Regions from separate parts of the Bradyrhizobium icense genome, predicted to be linked through region 2. Evidence: predicted binding sites of a transcription regulator. Region 2 holds the regulator's gene; each other region holds the start of a gene.
The links. The regulator LexA, encoded in region 2, represses DNA repair genes until DNA is damaged. The targets are predictions, from matches to a motif close to TGTTCNNNNTGTGTTCNG.
Positions count from the first base shown of each region.

Region 1: the regulator LexA is predicted to act here: its motif matches at 1,929-1,946, upstream of LMTR13_RS33130 (ribonuclease T2 family protein).
Region 3: the regulator LexA is predicted to act here: its motif matches at 3,156-3,173, upstream of recA (recombinase RecA).
Region 4: the regulator LexA is predicted to act here: its motif matches at 2,751-2,768, upstream of dinB (DNA polymerase IV).

Region 1 is NZ_CP016428.1:7,140,777-7,145,330, reverse strand. Features, by position in the region: gene LMTR13_RS33135 (23S rRNA (adenine(2030)-N(6))-methyltransferase RlmJ) at 39-899, opposite strand; gene LMTR13_RS33130 (ribonuclease T2 family protein) at 1,206-1,886, opposite strand; gene LMTR13_RS33125 (hypothetical protein) at 2,010-2,471, opposite strand; gene LMTR13_RS33120 (hypothetical protein) at 2,638-2,943, shown strand; gene LMTR13_RS33115 (DUF3617 domain-containing protein) at 3,045-3,581, shown strand; gene LMTR13_RS33110 (ATP-binding protein) at 3,596-4,554, opposite strand, start outside.
Region 2 is NZ_CP016428.1:4,047,305-4,051,858, reverse strand. Features, by position in the region: gene LMTR13_RS19125 (HAD family hydrolase) at 1-91, shown strand, start outside; gene LMTR13_RS19120 (molybdopterin molybdotransferase MoeA) at 104-1,315, shown strand; gene lexA (transcriptional repressor LexA) at 1,521-2,222, shown strand; gene LMTR13_RS19110 (hypothetical protein) at 2,452-2,874, shown strand; gene LMTR13_RS19105 (hypothetical protein) at 2,962-3,189, shown strand; gene LMTR13_RS19100 (ComEC/Rec2 family competence protein) at 3,197-4,554, opposite strand, start outside.
Region 3 is NZ_CP016428.1:3,281,579-3,286,132, reverse strand. Features, by position in the region: gene gcvP (aminomethyl-transferring glycine dehydrogenase) at 1-779, shown strand, start outside; gene LMTR13_RS15290 (hypothetical protein) at 863-1,843, opposite strand; gene recA (recombinase RecA) at 1,961-3,052, opposite strand; gene LMTR13_RS43680 (DUF6894 family protein) at 3,390-3,593, shown strand; gene LMTR13_RS40775 (hypothetical protein) at 3,602-3,757, opposite strand; gene LMTR13_RS15275 (hypothetical protein) at 3,806-4,048, shown strand.
Region 4 is NZ_CP016428.1:6,482,355-6,486,908, forward strand. Features, by position in the region: gene LMTR13_RS30125 (efflux RND transporter permease subunit) at 1-295, shown strand, start outside; gene LMTR13_RS30130 (MHYT domain-containing protein) at 343-2,643, opposite strand; gene dinB (DNA polymerase IV) at 2,811-4,058, shown strand; gene LMTR13_RS42005 (hypothetical protein) at 4,204-4,371, opposite strand.

The DNA.
Region 1 (4,554 bases), 3.1 Mb from region 2:
CTACGGGATTCGCACGCTTCACCGGCTCGCGCCGAGCCTCACGGCTTGGGCGTCTCCAGTTTGAACCGGCCAGCGCCGCCCTGGCCGAGCGGCTTCTCGAGTTCGGGTAGAATTGTCTTCAACTCACCCGCCAGCGTCCACGGCGGATTGACAATGAGGAGGCCGGTCGAGGCGAGGGGACCGCCCGGCGCCTGCGGCGCAACGCTGAATTCGAGCCTTAGACATTTCCCGGCTGGCTTACTGGCCGCGGCGGCGCCAGCGACGTGCCGTGCCAGCGTGTCGGCGGCGCGCCGGCTCTTCACCGGATACCAGATCAGATAGCTCCCGGTCGGCCATTTGGCGTACGCCTCGGCAAATCCGCCAGCCAGCCTCTCGAATTCGTCCTTTTGCTCGAACGCGGGATCGATCAGCACCAGGCCGCGCCGCTCGTTGGGCGGCACGAAGGCCGGCAACGCCGTCCAGCCGTCGAGATCGACCACCCGCGCCTGGCTGTCGCGGCGCAGCGCATCGATCAGTTGCCTGCGGGCATTGGGCTCGATTTCACAGGCCGTGAGGCGGTCCTGCGGCCGCAGCAGCGCGCGGGCGATCAGGGGCGATCCGGGATAGGCCTCGAGCCGGCCCGGGGCGTTGAATGCCCTGACGATATCGAGGTAGGGGGTCACCAGCGGCAGCGCGCTTTCCGAGAACCGCGCCTGCATAACCCGCGCAATGCCGGTCAGCCATTCGCCGCCGCGGCGCGCTTCCTCAGCCGTGAGGTCATAGCGCCCGGCGCCGGCATGGGTGTCGATGACGCGAAACGGGGCCTGCTTTTCCTGCAGATAGGTCAGCATGCGTACCAACACGATGTGCTTGATGACATCGGCAAAGCCGCCGGCGTGAAAGGCGTGTCGGTAGTTCATGGCAATCGGCCGACCAATTGGAGAAGACGAAAGTGTCTTCTACGCGTCAGGGCCGGGCTTGTCCTCCTTCGCGAAACGCTTCGGAGGACCAGGGCTGAAAACCCGGCGAAGCCTTGGCGAAGACGGGTCCTGCTCGCAAACGCCTCAGCATCGCGGCCGAAATGCCGACGACGTTTGCTACAGATAGGTCCCGGCCATCCACGTGTCTTGCAGATGACGATAAGCCGTGGATGACCGGGAACGCAGACAACTTCGAGCGGTCTGCGCATGAGGCCGCCATGCTCTGGCATGACGGTAAGCGGGTCTTCAGCCGCCCCGTACCGGCGGCATCACCACTTCGTCACGCCGGCAGGCGCGGCGGTCGATTTCGTCGCAGGCGCGGAATTGCATGTCCTTGCTCAGGCAGACCCGCACCTCGCTCAGGCGGCGGCTGGAGCAGGTCACCGAAATCGCCGAACTGCTCAAGCCCGGGTTGATCTTGATAAAGGCCTCTTCGAGATCGGCGGGGGCGATGATCTTCTGCTCCGACAATTGCAGGAGTTCCTCGGGAATCTTTACCGCCGCGCGCGCTTTCCGGGTGGTCTCGAAATAGGCTCGCGCGCTTAGGCCCGAACAGGTGCCGTGCTTGTCCCACTCGTTGAAGATCAGGCCGGGCGCCGGCATCAGGTCCAGCATCGAGGTCATGATGTTGCGATCGAGCCGCGGCGAGGGCCGCTGGCAATATTCGGGAAAGCCGCGCTCATATTGCGGCCACAGGCCGTGAACCACGAAGGAATAGGGACGGCTGCACTGGGCCTGTGAGCGCCCGCTATTGCCGCGTTCGGCCGCCGCCTCGCAGAAGGAGGGCGACCAGGAAAGAGCAAGGACGTAAAAATCGAACTCGCCCGGGGCGTTCTGCCGGCGGTCCTGTGCGGACGCCGTCCCGGCCAGGACGATAATAAGAGCCAGCGAAATCAGAAGCCGCGAAATAATGATGGACCGGTGCATCGAACGCCCCTCTACCCGACTACCGGGAGCCTAGCAGGGGGCCAGAACATTTCAAGAACAAAATTCAATAGATCCCGAAGCCAGCCGTCGGCTGGCCTGGTTCGAGCGACAGAAGCGAGGCGATCAGGGCCGCGCGGCCCTGCAGCCCGGGCTATAGGCCCAGTTGCGGTCGAGCCCGGTCACGCACCATTCGACGCCCTGGCCGAAGCCGGCAAAGCCGCCATCCTCGATGATCGAGTAGTGCACGCTGCGCATCTTGCCGTCGCTCAGCATCACATCGCCGCTGCAATAACGGCGCGGAATGTTGTCGGACTGCCAGGGCCGAAACGCGGTTTCATGGATCCGGCCAAAGCCGGTGATCGTCAGCGCCGAATTCCAGAACTTGCCCTCCTTTTCCCGGAATTGGTACGCGATGGTCGACAGCGCCCGCTCGCATTCGGCGACGCGGCCGTCATAGCGTGGGCCTGACAGCCAGAAATTCAATTCCAGGGGATTGGCGGCCTGGGCGGCATGGCCGGAGACCAGCAGGGCGAGCACCGCCGTCATCGGACCGAGTGCTCTCAAGGATTTGAACAAATTGCGCATGGGGAATCCGCCGGTAAGCCAACGCACGGGACGGTGCCGCGAAGCCCTGACGAGGTCAAGTGCAGCGCGGCAACACCTGACAGCCAAGTCCGCCTCGTGCCGCAAGCATTCTTTTCACGGCCACCGGCGCACACTATGGTGGGCTTCGAGCGAAATGGAGTCTGCGATGCGAAGAATTGTGGCCGCGAGCCTGATTGCCATGGGCGGAATGCTGGCGGCGGCGCCGGCGCCGGCGCATTGGTGGGACATCGACACGGTGCCGCCGTTCAAGGGCAACGACACCGGCGGCATCATCGCCTATCCGCTCGCGATGCAGGCCGATGCCCGTCAGCTCGCCGTGGATCACTGCGCCCGCTACGGCAAGGTGGTGAAATTCCTCGGCGTGCAGCCGAATTACGGCGGCTACGTTTCCTTTGCCTGCCGCTGGGTGCCCTATGGCGCCGCCGAGCGACCGCTACGCACGCTTTACTGAGCGCTGGCGCTCCTGTTTTCCCGCTGGACATGTTTTCGCCACGCCGAGCGTGTGTTCACTTCGCGATGACGATCTCTGGAAGAGTTCAGCGGGAGCCACGCATGAGACGACTGCTTCTTGTATCTTGTTTGGCCGTTGGTGCGCTTGCTCTGTTGTCGGCAAGCGGCGCCGTCGCCGTGGAGTTGCCAGTGCGCAAGGCCGGGCTGTGGGAGATGAAGGTGGTGAGCACAGGCTCGCCGTCATCCGAGATGACGATGCAGCAATGCACCGACGAGACCACCGACAAGGGCATGAGCACCGCAATGTCGCCGTTGGCCAAGGAGATCTGCTCCAAGCAGGATATCCAGAAGACCGCAACTGGTTATGTCACTGATTCCGTCTGCGGCGTCGCAGGGATTACGGTCAAATCCCGTGCCGAGATCACCGGCGACTTCAATTCCGCGTACACCGTGAAATCGACCTCGCAGAGTGAGGGCGGCATGGCCGGCGCCGCGCGCGACAACAGCTCGACGATCGAGGCCAAATGGCTCGGCGCCTGCAAGGCGGATCAGAAGCCTGGCGACATCATCATGCCCGGCGGCATGAAGATGAACATCAAGGACATGGAAAAGCTGAAGGCGCTGATCCCGAAGAAGTAGGGCGTAGCCCCGATTTACACCGGCACCCTTACCGCCGCCCGCAATCCGCCCATGGGGCTGTCGCCGAGCGTGATGTCGCCGCCGTGCGAGCGGGCGATGTCGCGGGCGATGGCGAGGCCGAGGCCCGTGCCGCCCTCGTCCTGGTTACGGGCATCGTCGAGCCGCAGGAACGGCTTGAACACTTCCTCGCGCATGTTGACGGGGATGCCCGGCCCGTCGTCGTCGACCGTCACCGTCAGATAGCGGTGATCGCGGTGGCCGGTGATGGCGACCGTGTTGGCGTGGCGCGCCGCATTGGAAACCAGGTTGGCGATGCAGCGCTTGAACGAGGCCGGCTTCACCGTCACCACCGGCAGCCCGTGGAACGTCACCGTTGCGGCATGGCCGTGGCGTTCGGCGTCGCTGCGCAATTCCTCCAGCGCCATCGCCATGTCGGTCGGCTGCGCGATCTCGCCGCTGTCGCCGCGCGCGAAGGCGAGATAGGCCTCCAGCATGCCTGACATTTCGTCGACATCCTTGCGCATGCCGTCGACTTCGGGACTGTCGCCGATCAGCGCCAGCTCGAGCTTGAAGCGGGTCAGGATGGTGCGCAAATCGTGGCTGACGCCGGCCAGCATCGCGGTACGCTGATCGATCGAGCGTTCGACGCGTGCCTTCATCTCCAGGAACGCCTGTGCCGCTTGCCGCACCTCACGCGCGCCGCGGGGACGGAAATGCGGCACTTCGCGGCCTTTGCCAAAACTTTCGGCGGCGTCCGCCAGCCGCAGGATCGGCCTGATCTGGTTGCGCAGGAACAGCACCGCGACGATCAGCAGGATCGAGGATGTGCCGAGCATCCAGAAGATGAAGATCTCCGAGTTGGAGGCATAGGCGGCGCTGCGCTGCGCGAACACGCGCATCACGGCATCGTCGAGCTGGATGCGGATTTCGACCAGATTGGATTTGCCGACGGTGTCGATCCAGAACGGGCGGC
Region 2 (4,554 bases):
TATCGAAGGCGCGCGGGCGCGCGGCCTTTCTGCCATCCACGTGACATCGACAGATGACGTGGCAAGGGCACTGACCGCACTTGGGATTTAAGGAGGTCTGCGCGTGGCCTTGATGCCGGTTGCCGATGCGCTTGCCGCGATCCTTGCCGGCGCAGAAGCGCTGCCCGAAGAAATGCTGGCGCTCGATGCCGCGCATCACCGCATCCTCGCGCGCGACGTCGCCGCGCGGCGGACGCAGCCGCCGCAGGCGATGTCGGCGATGGACGGCTATGCGGTGCGCGCGGCGGACGCCGCCGATGTCAGCGTACGGCTGAAGGTGATCGGCGAGGTCGCCGCCGGCCGCCCGTTCGAGCGGAAGGTTGGCAAAGGCGATGCGGTGCGGATTTTTACCGGCGGCGTGATCCCCGACGGCGCCGACGCCGTCATCATCCAGGAAGACACTGGCGTCGACGGCGATCACATCACCATCACGGAAGCCGCCGTTCCGGGGCGGCACATCCGCGCCGCCGGCGTCGATTTCCGCGAGGGCGACGTCCTGCTCAAGCGCGGGCGCCGCCTTTCCGACCGCGACCTGTCGCTCGCCGCCGGCATGAACTACCCGGAGCTTGCGGTGCACCGCCGCCCGAAAGTCGCGATGCTGGCGACCGGCGACGAACTGGTGATGCCTGGCGCAACCCCCGGTCCCGGCCAGATCGTCTATTCCAACGGCTACGGCTTGCGGGCGCTGGCCCGGGCCGAGGGCGCAGAAATCATCGACCTCGGGATCGCCGCCGATACCGTCGCAGCTACCACGGAAGGCATTCGCCGTGCCCGCAAGGCCGACGCGGACATTCTAATCACCATGGGCGGCGCCTCGGTCGGCGACCACGACTTCGTCAAGCGGTCGCTGGAGGCCGAGGGCGTCGCCATGGCATTCTGGCGGATCGCGATGCGGCCGGGCAAGCCGATGATGCATGGCAGGCTGGGCGCGATGCGGGTGATCGGCCTGCCCGGCAATCCCGTCTCCTCCTATGTCTGCAGCTTCCTGTTTCTGGTGCCGCTGATTCGCGCATTATCGGGCCGCGACACCATCCACCACCCGCGCGAGAGCGCCCTGCTCGGCCGTGATCTCGCCGCCAACGACCAGCGCGAGGACTACCTGCGCGCCCGCCTCGAAACGCGCGAAGACGGCACGCTTGTCGCCGTTCCGGTAAACCATCAGGACTCGTCGCTGCTCGGAAATCTCGCTGCGGCACGGGCGCTTGTGATACGTCCGCCGTTCGCGCCGGCGGCCAAAAAGGGATCGCGTTGCGAGCTGCTCCGGCTGCCGGAATGACGCCTGAACGGCGTCCCAACGGCACCTGGGGCCGAAACCGCAATGCGTTCACTTGAAATTAAGTGGTTGCGGAACACATATCGAACATATAGTGTCCGTTCATGATTTGTTTCGACTGCTAGTGTCTATGTCGGGAGTTTGGGGACTTCCGCGATCTGGGCCCTGAAGATCGAAACAACGACGCCAAACCGGGGGATTGCTCGCGATGCTTACGCGCAAACAGTACGAACTTCTGCGTTTCATCAATGAACGGCTGAAAGAGGCCGGTGTGCCGCCCTCCTTCGACGAGATGAAGGACGCGCTCGACCTGCGCTCGAAATCCGGAATCCACCGCCTCATTACGGCCCTGGAGGAGCGCGGCTTCATCCGCCGCCTGCCCAACCGCGCCCGCGCCATCGAAGTCATCAAGCTGCCCGAGCTCGCCGCCGCCGCCAATGGCCGCCGCGGCTTCACGCCGAGCGTCATCGAGGGTACGCTTGGCAAGCGCCAGGTCGGCGCACCGGCCGCCGAGGACGACAACAACCGGCCGGTCGCCGTCCCCGTGATGGGCCGGATCGCCGCCGGTACGCCGATCGAGGCGCTGCAGACCCGCAGCCACACCATCAGCGTGCCGCCGGATATGCTCGGCTCCGGCGAGCATTACGCGCTCGAAGTGCGTGGCGATTCCATGGTGGACGCCGGCATTCTCGACGGCGACATGGCGCTGATCCAGCGCAACGAGACCGCCGACACCGGCGATATCGTCGTGGCGCTGATCGACGAGGAGGAAGCGACGCTGAAACGCTTCCGCCGCCGAGGCGCCTCGATTGCGCTCGAGCCCGCCAACGCGGCCTATGAAGTCCGCATCCTGCCGCCGAACCGCGTCCGGATTCAGGGCAAACTGATCGGACTGTACCGCAAATACTGACCGGTTATGCCCTCCCGGCCCATGACCAAAAGCAGCCCCGGCCCGCGGCCGGGGTTTTTTGTTGCGTGTATGGAACTAAGGCACGTTAGCGCGTTTGTGAATGTGGCGCAGTGCGCCAGTCGCAGAATTGCCCAGAAAGAAGAAAAGGCTCTGCGCCATGTCCACTCTGATAGAGGCCTGTGCCTCCTTCTAGACACGGGTCAGCTATCTCAAACGAGGGAGCCATCCGATGTGTGACTATAGCCTGCACGCCGTGGCAACACGGCCTGCCCAGGTCGGCGAGACGCTGATCACCACGACGTTCCGCGGTACATCTACCCGCGGCTTTGCGTCGGAGCGCGAGCCCGCGGTGGCGGTCTGCATGCTTCCCGGCACCGAACTGGCGTTCGCAGAGGACGTCAGATACGACAACCGCTGGATCTGGACGCGAACCACCGACTGGCGGGTCGGCAAGTTCAATCAGATCGAACCCGAAGTATCCGACCGTCATCATGACGCGATCGAATTTCCCGACGGAAGCCATGTACTGGTGACGCAGCTTTGCGAAGGCCAGCGCGCGACCGTGCTGCAATTGCCGGTGGTCCAGACCGGTGGCGAGCGTGCACCGAAGGTGACGGAAGCGCCTCCGGTCGAATCGATCGTGACTGGATAGATAAACGCCAAGCATATGATCCGCCGGTCCAGGCCGGCGGATCATGGTGGTACATTTTCGAGAAACTCGGCACCGAGGGGGCAATCGGTGGTCAACAAGGTTACATGGCAACGAGCCGGACGCGTCACCGAGCCCGGACGGTACATGTTCAGGTACGGGTGGCTCACCATCACGGCCGAAGATCTCGCAATCTGGCAGCAATTCCCCGAGGCGTCGTTCACGCTGGTCAACCTGCCGTCGGCCCCCGACGCGCCCGAGGAATTCCACCTCGGTGCGTTTGAAATTCCGGCCAAACCCACGGTCGACGAGCACTGACGCCCGTCTACTCCTCCGCCTGCAGGTCTGCCTCGGCCGGCGTGGCATCGACGCTGCGCGGTGGCACGACGCGCGGCGCAAGAACGGTGGCGTCGGCCTCGCTCTCGTCGGCTATGGCCGGCGACCACGGGCGGTCGATTCCCTTCGGCTTGACTGCCTCGACCGCAAATCCCTCAGCATTCCGCCGCAACGCCAATGCTCCCTGCCGCCGCAGCCGTTCAGCATCGATGACGGACGCGCCGCAGGCCGCGGGTGCCTGCCGCAGCGTCACGATCAGCGCCGCGCGCTCGCAATCGTCCGAAAACGCTTCGGGCCTGAACGCCTGCGCGATCAGGCTGCCGCCAGCGGATCGCACCACGCAGCCATGATCGTCGCATGAGACGCCCGATGTGAGCGAGGCATCGGCCGCCGTCCGCGCGTCCGCATCCGCCGCCAGCCACTCCTTCAGAAGGAAGACGTCCCGAGACCCCTTGGCTGCGTGCATCAGGTGCAGCCGGCCATCCTGGCCGCGCACCCCGACATGGCGCCCGTCGGCGGAAATCAGAATATCCGGCTGCGGCGCCCTCGCCGCCCACAGCGCCGCCGATAGTACCAGCGCCGCTCCCGACCAGCGCAGCGGCGTCCGCAGCAGGCCGAGCAGGATGATGCCAAGGCTCGCCGCAATCAGCGGACCGATGCCGAAGGCCGGCACCCGGCCGACCGCGCCGGGCAACGCCGCGACCCATTGCGTGACAGCGATCATCCAGTCGATGCCGACGCCCATGATCGCCCAGAACAGGCGATCGAAGCCGAACGGCATGGCAACGAGGCCAAGCAAACCCGCCGGCATCACCAGCGCGGAAACGACCGGCATGGCCGCGAGATTGGCCAGCACGCCGTAAGGGGTGACCCGGTGAAAGTGAAAGGCCGCGTAAGGCGTGGTCGCGAGCCCCGCCACCAGCGAGGCCAGCAGCAGCATGGTGACTTCGCGGCCGCCCCACAACGCCACGCGCGCGGTTGGGGTGTGATCTGCAGTCGCAAACAGGCGCGGCATGCCGATCTGCACCAGCGCAACGAGCCCCAGCGTGGCGGCAAACGACATCTGAAAGCTCGGATGCACCAGCGCTTCCGGCGCGACCGTCAGCACGATCAGGGCGGCGACGGCGAGCGTGCGAAACGTAATCGCGCGTCGGTCGACCATGACCGCGATCAGCACCACGGCCGTCATGAAGAACGATCTTTGCGTCGCGACCTCGGCGCCCGACAGCAACAGATAGAACGCGGCGGCGACGAGCGCCGCCGCCGCCGACCATTTCTTGATGGGCTGGCCGACCGTGAGCACGGGAAACAGCGCCAATATTGCCCGTACCGCAAAGAACACGACGC
Region 3 (4,554 bases), 770 kb from region 2:
ATTTGCACAAGACCTTCTGCATCCCGCACGGCGGCGGCGGCCCGGGCATGGGCCCGATCGGCGTCAAGGCGCATCTCGCCCCCTACCTGCCCGGCCATCCCGCAACCGACGGCGCCGTGCCGCATGCCATCGGCCCGGTGTCGGCGGCTCCATCAGGCTCGGCGTCGATCCTGACCATTTCCTACATCTACATCCTGATGATGGGTGGCGAAGGCCTGACGCGCGCCACTGAAATGGCGATCCTCAATGCCAACTACATCGGCAGCCGGCTCGATCCGCATTTCCCGGTGTTGTACAGGAATGCCAAGGGCCGCGTCGCGCATGAATGCATCGTCGATCCCCGCCCGCTGAAGACGACCAGCGGCGTCACCGTCGATGACATTGCAAAACGGCTGATCGACTACGGCTTCCACGCCCCGACCATGAGTTTTCCGGTGCCGGGCACGCTGATGATCGAGCCGACCGAATCGGAATCGAAGGCGGAGCTCGATCGGTTCTGCGACGCCATGATCGCGATCCGGAGCGAGATCACGGAGATCGAGATCGGCCGCTGGAAGGTCGAAGCCTCGCCCTTGCGCCACGCCCCGCACACCGTGCACGACATTGTCGATGATGCATGGAGCCGCCCCTATAGCCGCGCCACCGGTTGTTTCCCCGATGGCGTCTCGCGCACGGACAAATATTGGAGCCCGGTGGGACGGGTCGACAATGTCTATGGCGACCGCAATCTGGTGTGCTCGTGCCCGCCGGTGGCGGACTACGCGCAAGCCGCGGAGTAGCTTCGTAGGATGGGTGGAGTCATCGGGCCGGCCAAAGGCCGGACCCGGTGGCTCTACCCATCCTACCGTTCACGGATGCGCCGCTACGGCGCGAGCAGGATCTGATTCCAACGCCACAAATTATCGTTGGTCAGGTGCGTGCCACCCCACCAGCGATCGATCGGATTGTGTCGGCTGAAGTCTTCCCCATGGGCGACAACAGCCCTGCCGAACTCGGTGAGCGATAGCCGGCTGCGCAGGTAAGCCGCGTGGCGGTCCCGCAAATTTTCACGGTCGAGCGTGCGCAGTTCTTCGTCGAGACCTGCCACGGCCGGTCGCGGGCCATGCGCAAGCCCATCCAGCAAATATCCGTATTCCCACTCGCTGAAAATGCGCGTTTGCCGCAGTTGGTAGAGATGGAAGAGCGCATTCGTCAGCGAGTATCCCCGCGCGATCAGCTCGAGCATCCGCATTTCCGAGGCGCCAAGCCCTGTCGAACTTGACGGCAGTTCTTCGAGCAGATCAATCAGGACGGGTCTGAGAAGCGGAAGAGCGCTCAAATCCTTGCCGAGCAGATCGAAGCAAGCTTCCGGTGTGGGCGATCGCCAAGCCTGCCAGGCCGTGCTCGCCGTCGCCAATTCCTTTTCCGTGACGTCAACGGCCGGCGGATCCCACCGGCCAAATTTGTCAAGCGCTCTCATGTCCAGATCGACAAGACGCAGCTTCAACCTGCCAACGGTTTGCGGATAAGAGCGGAAATAATCGAGCAGCCAGATCAGTTTCATCTGCGCTTTCGGCCGCACGTCAAACCATAGTTCGACGGTTTCATAGTGCTGGCAGAATTCGGCCAGGCTGAGATCCCGGTGCTTCCTGCTTTTGCTGTGTTTCCACTGGCTACCGCCCCAGTCCGACCAGTGTGTGGCTCTGTCGTGGCTGTGGCTTGCAGTGCGGGGACCGAGGTGGGCTGCGAGTTCATCCGGCGAGGGCTGCTGTCCCCAGATGAAGTCGAAAAATGCTAAATCCAGTGCGAGATCAGCGAAGTCAAAGTCCGGCATCGGCCAACCGGTCAGAATCAGAGGCTTCATTGCTCTCTCCGACAATACATACAAAACAAAACGGGCACTGAGGACGTCGGCAACTCAACGTCCGCAGCACCCGTCCGTCACGTTTCAGGCCTTAACCCCTGAAGCGTTTCTTAAAACTTATTCGTCGTCCGCCGGCTCTTCGCCGTCAGCGTCGCGCTCGGCGGGACCAGCCAAAATCTGCTCGGCGATCAGGCCGGAGTTCTGGCGGATCGCCATCTCGATCTTGGCGACCATGTCGGGGTTAGCCTTGAGGAATGCTTTGGCGTTCTCGCGGCCCTGACCCAGCCGCTGGCTGTCATAGGAGAACCAGGCGCCGGATTTTTCGACGATTCCGGCCTTGACGCCGAGGTCGAGGATCTCGCCCATCTTGGAGACGCCCTCGCCATACATGATGTCGAACTCGACCTGCTTGAAGGGCGGTGCCAGCTTGTTCTTCACCACCTTGACGCGGGTGGTGTTGCCGACGACTTCGTCGCGCTCCTTGATCGCGCCGATGCGGCGGATGTCGAGGCGGACGGAGGCGTAAAATTTCAGCGCGTTGCCGCCGGTCGTCGTTTCCGGCGAGCCGTACATCACGCCGATCTTCATGCGGATCTGGTTGATGAAGATTACCATGGTGTTGGACTTGTTGATCGAGGCGGTGAGCTTGCGCAGCGCCTGGCTCATCAGCCGCGCCTGCAGACCGGGCAGCGCATCGCCCATCTCGCCCTCGAGTTCGGCCTTCGGCACCAAGGCCGCCACCGAATCGACCACCAGCACGTCGATCGCGCCGGAGCGCACCAGCGTGTCGCAGATTTCCAGCGCCTGCTCACCGGTGTCGGGCTGCGAGATCAGGAGTTCGTCGATGTTGACGCCGAGCTTGCGGGCATAGACCGGGTCAAGCGCGTGTTCGGCGTCGATGAAGGCACAGATGCCGCCCTTCTTCTGCCCTTCCGCCACCGTGTGCAGCGCCAGCGTGGTCTTGCCCGACGATTCCGGCCCGTAGATTTCGACCACTCGCCCCTTCGGCAGCCCGCCGACGCCGAGCGCAATGTCGAGGCCAAGCGAGCCCGAGGACACCGTCTCGACATCCATCGAGCGGTCGTTCTTGCCCAGCTTCATCACCGAGCCCTTGCCGAACTGGCGCTCGATCTGGGAGAGCGCGGCAGACAGGGCCTTGGTCTTATCCATGGAGGATCCTTCAACGATACGCAGGGCAGTAGCGGACATAATACGTGCTCCTTATGGCGGGGATTCGCGAGCGGGACAAACGGCGGTGAGCGGCTTTTAGGATTCGATTTCGTCTAGAAACCCTTGTACCACCTTTGTTCTATGTTCGCAATATGTTCTTTTCGCGTGGGTAAGGTCCTGTTTTAACCCCCAGTGGCCTAAGCTGAATTTAGTAGTGGCCGGCTTTGTTCTTTGTGTCTGATGCACGACATACGCTACTTCCCCGTATAACTACTGGATAACCAAAACCGCGTTCTTTCGCTGTTCTGGCCGGAACACGGTTGTATGTTGGCCCGTAAATGCACTGCATGGTTGTAGTCTAACTCGGGAGAGTGACATGGGGCGATACTATTTCGACCTCCATGGCGCACAGAACGCCCACGACTCAGGCGGCCTCGCATTTGAAAACGACACGGAGGCTTTCCAGGCTGCTAAGCGACTGGCGGCGGAGTTGGCTGCCGCTCGGCCGAACCTAAGAGGCAATACCTGCGTGGTGCTCACCCGAAAGGGTGCGGATGATGTTTGTTGCATAGGTGTGTAGAGGCCGCATCAGTTGGCGGCCTCTTTCGTACCCCTCTCCAATCGCTTCTTTTGGCGCTTCACATAATCTTCCAGCGCTTCCAGCATAGTTTCGTCCACCTCACCACTGCGATCAGCTTCAAATAAGTGTGCGGATTCGAAGGTGGCCCCTTTTGTACGAACCAATTTATCCCCGCCTGGTTACATTGCCGGACGCCCGGAGGAGGAACGGCGATGAAATGGGCCTTAGTGGTTGTCGGCGGAACGATGCTCGCCAGTCCGGCATTGGCCGACCCGTGGAAAGACGAAAGCGGCAAGGGCCGCTGGGGCTATGATCGCGGCGGCTACTATGGCCGCAGCTACAACGAGGCACGCGAGTACAAGCAGGAATTTTACAGAGGGCCCTGCAAGATCGAACGCAAGTGGGAGCGCAACGGCGAGTACAAAGAAGAGACCAAATGTAAAGGTTACCGTTAGCCTCAAGAGGCCGCCTCTGTTGGCGGCCTCTTCCCCAGGAGACCCCACCCGCAAATTGAAAGGGCCGCCTTTCGGCGACCCTCAGCCGGTACAAATTGGTTCGGGATGAAAAGCAGCCCCGGCAATATCGAGCATAGAGTCATCCATAGGCACTTTTGGAGTCCGTAACATCACGGTGTTCCGCTACCGGAACTTCGGGGGCTTGTCTGATCTTGCCAGGTTCGTCCTGACGAGGCGCTCCTCGCCTTGCCGACCCGCTCCCAACTACGCAAACATACGGAGGTGACCGGACAGCCAGCCTCTGCATATCTCTGGCCCATGACGGGCCGACATATCCTTTTCACATGCCCACGGCTGGGCACGAAGGTGCAGCATTGGCTTCCGGCGATCACGCCGGAGGACGAGCCCAATTCGTATGTGTCCGTCGTCTGTCTCGCCTGCACCCGGCTTCACTTTATCCATAAGGAAACCGGAAAGCTTTTGGGCGAGGACTGACACTCCCGCCT
Region 4 (4,554 bases), 2.4 Mb from region 2:
GCGATTGTCGGCAGAAGACGCCATTTATCGCGCCTGCGTCATGCGTTTCCGGCCGATCCTCATGACCACGATGGCGGCCATGCTCGCTGGCGTTCCGATGATGCTCGGCACCGGCGCGGGATCCGAGATACGTCAGCCGCTGGGCTACGCCATCGTCGGCGGACTGGCCGTATCGCAGCTTCTCACGCTGTATACGACGCCGGTGGTCTACATCTATCTCGACCGGCTGCAGACCTGGCTGTTCGGCAAGAAGCCGGCGATTGACGGAGGCGCCAACCCGATGCCCGCCGAGTGACGGGAGCCCGGGCGGCTCGGTGAGATGCGACGAGACCGATCAACTCGTCAGGCTCTCTTCGGGTGCAAGGTCAAAACCGAGCGCGACGCGGCCTGTGCGCGCATCAGCTCATCAATGGCGGCCATGAGCGCCGCCTGGTCGAACGGCTTGGAAATGCGTGGCAGATGAGGCTGCGTCGAGCCCAGCAGCTCGGCATATCCCGTACAGAGCACCACGGGCGTGCCGGGACGCTCGGCGGCCACTGCCTCGGCAAGCTGCAACCCGTTCATCCCTGGCATGGCATAATCGGTCACCACGATGTCAATCTTCGGCATTCGGCGCAGAAGCTGGACGGCCTCCTCGCCGGAGCGCGCCTCGATCACGGCGTGGCCGAGATCATCGAGCATCGCAGCGATGCTGTCGAGGACGAGCAGGTCATCATCGACGATGAGTACGGAAAGCGGGCGACCGCTGCGCGGCGCGGAGCGCGACGGCTCCGCCGCATGAGGCACGTCTACCGTTTCGTCCTGAGCGGCAGGCAGCCAGATCTCGGCCGTGGTCCCCTCGCCAATGCGGCTTTTCAGCAGCAGCACGCCCCCGGACTGCTCGGCCAACCCCTTCACCATCGAGAGGCCGAGACCGGTTCCCTTGCCGACGCCCTTGGTCGTAAAGAACGGCTCCTGCGCATGCTTGAGCGTCTCCTCGTCCATGCCGCCCCCGGTGTCGCTCACTGAGAGCGCGACGTATCGTCCCTCGGCAAGGCCCTCGATGGCCTGCTCTTCGCGTGCGGCGATGCTGATGACCCCGCCGCCCGCCGCTATCGCATCGCGTGCATTGACGGTGAGGTTGAGGATCGCGAGCTCGAGCTGGTTGGCATCGACTTTCACCTTCGAAAGCTCGATCGGAAAGCGGGTCTCGACCCGGATGGCTGGATCGAACTTCAAGAGAGCCGCCATTCCGCGGACCAGCTCCGGGACATCCACGATGACGGGCTTGAGGTCCTGCTTGCGCGCGAACGCGAGCATGCGCTGCGTCAGCGAGGCACCGCGCAGCGCGCCCTGAATCGCGTTGTCGAGCAGCCGGTGAATCCTGGGATCTTCCGGCTGGAGGCGCTTCTTTGCGAGTTCGAGACTGCCCAGGATCACCGCGAGTATGTTGTTGAAGTCGTGGGCGACGCCGCCGGTAAGCTGCCCGACAGTCTCCATCTTCTGCGATATCACGAGCGCATCGCGCGTGCGCTCCAGCGCTTCCTGGGCTCGGCGGCGTTCCGTCACGTCGCGCACGATCTTGGCGAAGCCGATGGCCTCGCCACGCTCGTTCCGCACCGCGCGAATCGTCGCCTCGGCCCAGAAGCGGCTGCCGTCCTTGCGAACCCGCCAGCCCTCGCCTGCCGACTTGCCTTCCCGCTTCGCGTCAAGCAGCACGGCGTCAGGAACTCGGGAGCCGCGGTCCTCCTCGGTGTGAAGGATGGCGTAGTGCGTCCCGATGATCTCGTCGCCATAGCCGATCAGCCGGCGCGCGCCGAGATTCCAGTTCGCCACTCGTCCCTCGGAGTCGAGCATGAAGATGGCGTGATCGGCCACCCCCTCCACCAGCAGGCGGAATTTCTCCTCGCTTCGCCTGAGTGCCTCGGCTTCACGATCGGCACGTTCTGCCGAGGCGCGGTCGTACACGGCCGCGGCGAGCCCGATGACGAGGACGATGATGGTGGTGCCGGCGACCAGGAACGCAAGCGGCGCCTGCCCCACCGCACCATGGGCTGCTCGGCCAAGGACGGCATCCGTGGCAATGAAGGAGGAGCCCTGCATGGCGGCGTAGTGCATCCCGGAGATCGCCAGGCCCATGACGGCGCCCGCCGATATGCGCTCGAGCACGCTCGTCGTGCGAAAGGCGAGCCACAGGGCGATGATCGACGCGCCGATCGCAATCGCGATGGAAAGCACGACCCAGATGGCATCGTAGTGGATAGAAGCGGCCATCCGCATGGCGCTCATGCCGGTGTAGTGCATGCCGGAGATCGCGAGCCCCATTCCAATGCCGGAAACGACGAGCGCGTTAGCCCGCTGACTTACGACGACGAACGCGGCTGCCGCGACAAAAATGGGAAGGGCAAGCGAGAGCAGCGTGAGGAGCGGATCGTAGGAAACTTCCACGCCGGGCAGGCTGAACGCCAGCATGGCGACGAAATGCATGGACCAGATGCCGCCCCCCATGGCGACGGCCGCAGCCCCAAGCCAGCCCAGACTGGCGGAACCGGAAGCAGCCCGCATGCGGGTCGCGAGGTCCAGCGCCGTATACGAAGAAAGCGCCGCGATCAGGACTGACAGCGCGACAAGAACGGGGTCATGGGATCCTGGATGGTGATGCATTCCGTCGACGATGCAGCGAAAGAATCAAAATAGCACCAATTTTGCGGCTGTGCATTGTTCCCAGCAATCTCGGTGCCGAACTCCGACCATTCTTCTTCTTGACTCAAAGTTCTTCTTTTGTTCTCATCGACACGGAATACTCGAAATTTTTCGCAGGGCGGTTCGGGATGGACACAACAGCCACCATCCTCCATGCGGACCTCGATGCCTTCTATGCGTCGGTCGAGCAACTGCTCGATCCAACGCTGCGCGGCAAACCGATCGCGGTCGGCGGCGGTGTCGTGCTCGCCGCGTCATACGAAGCCAAGGCTTTCGGCGTCAGCGGCGGAATGCCGGGATGGCGGGCGCGCGAGCTTTGTCCGCACCTGATCTTCGTCGACGGCCATTTCAAGAAATACCAGCGGCTGGGTGATGCTGCGATCAGTGTGCTCACTGATTTCACTCCACTGGTCGAGCGGATTTCGATCGACGAGGCCTTTGCCGACGTCGCCGGCTGCACGCATCTGTTCGGCACGCCGGCCAAGATCGCCAGTGCAGTACGATGCCGCGTGCGGACAGAGCTCGGACTGCCGATCTCGATCGGCATCGCGCGCACCAAGCACCTGGCCAAAATCGCCTCGCAAGTAGCCAAGCCCGACGGGCTGGTGGTTGTCGATCCCGCGACCGAGCTCGCTTTCCTGCACGACCTGCCCGTCGAGCTGATGTGGGGCGTCGGCCCGGTCACCAGGGCGCGGCTGGCCGAGATCGATGTCCATACCATCGGGCAGCTAGCGCAGGTGCCGGGCTGGTCGCTCGAGCAACTGCTTGGTCGCGCGGCGAGAGACAAGCTGACGGCATTGGCATGGAATCGCGATCGACGGGAAATCAAGACGCAACGCCGGGCGAAGTCGGCCGGAGCGCAGTCGGCGCTCGGCAAGAAGCCGGCCGAGGAACAAGTGTTTCGACCCGCGCTGCGCCATCTTGCCGACCGCATCGGCACCCGGCTGCGTGCGCGCTTTCGGTCTGGGCGGACAGTGGCTGTCCGCGTGCGTTTCGGCGACCTCCGCTCGGTCACCCGCTCCGTCACACTCGATGCGCCGATCTCAGCGACCGCAATCCTGGCCGAGATTGCCGAAGAGCTCGTACGCAGGGTACTCGCCGATCACCCCGACGAGAAGATCATCTCGCTGCTGGCCATCTCGGTGTCGCACCTCGAGACCTGCTGGGACATCCAGCTCGAGCTCCCGCTCGGGCTGGGAGATGAAAAGTGCCGGCCCGGCACCAAGCGAGGGATGGCGCGCTGGTCGGCCGATCGCGCCATGGATCTGATCCGCGATCGCTTCGGGTACGACGCAGTCGGATATGGGTCTGTCGCGCTGGGCGTTTCCCGCGCCGTCCCCGACGCGTTTCGCGAACTCGCGGAAAAGGATCTTTAGCCATTGCCGCAGGGCGCCAGCGGGCGAGTATCGACACTGGCAAATGCAAGGGCCGCCCCGGAAGGCGGCCCAAAGTTCATCCTCGATCCACCTCAGGAGATGGTCAGCTACCGTCGCGTACAACTATTCTGTTACAGGTCTCCGCCTAGTGCGGTTCAGCCTTGTCGGTGGGAATCCGTAGTTCTGCGGCCCGCTCTTTACGTTCTTTCTTGGAAAATTCGCGCTCTCGTCGCTCGAAGGAGGCGAGCTCTTTTTGTGCCGCCTCGAGAAAGCGGTCACGTGGTGTTATTGCCAATTGAGCAAGTCCCGTCATTACGCACCCTCATTGATGGCCCCGGCCTATCCTACCCAAGTGCCGGGACCGGGAAAAGATTTATGACCGTAAAATTACGGGCCCGGCGAGCTACTCACCGGACACGATGGTTGTCGCCAAGTAATGGTCGCCGTTCGTTCATCAGGCCACCAGATATTGAAACAAGTCGGATGCCAACTTCTA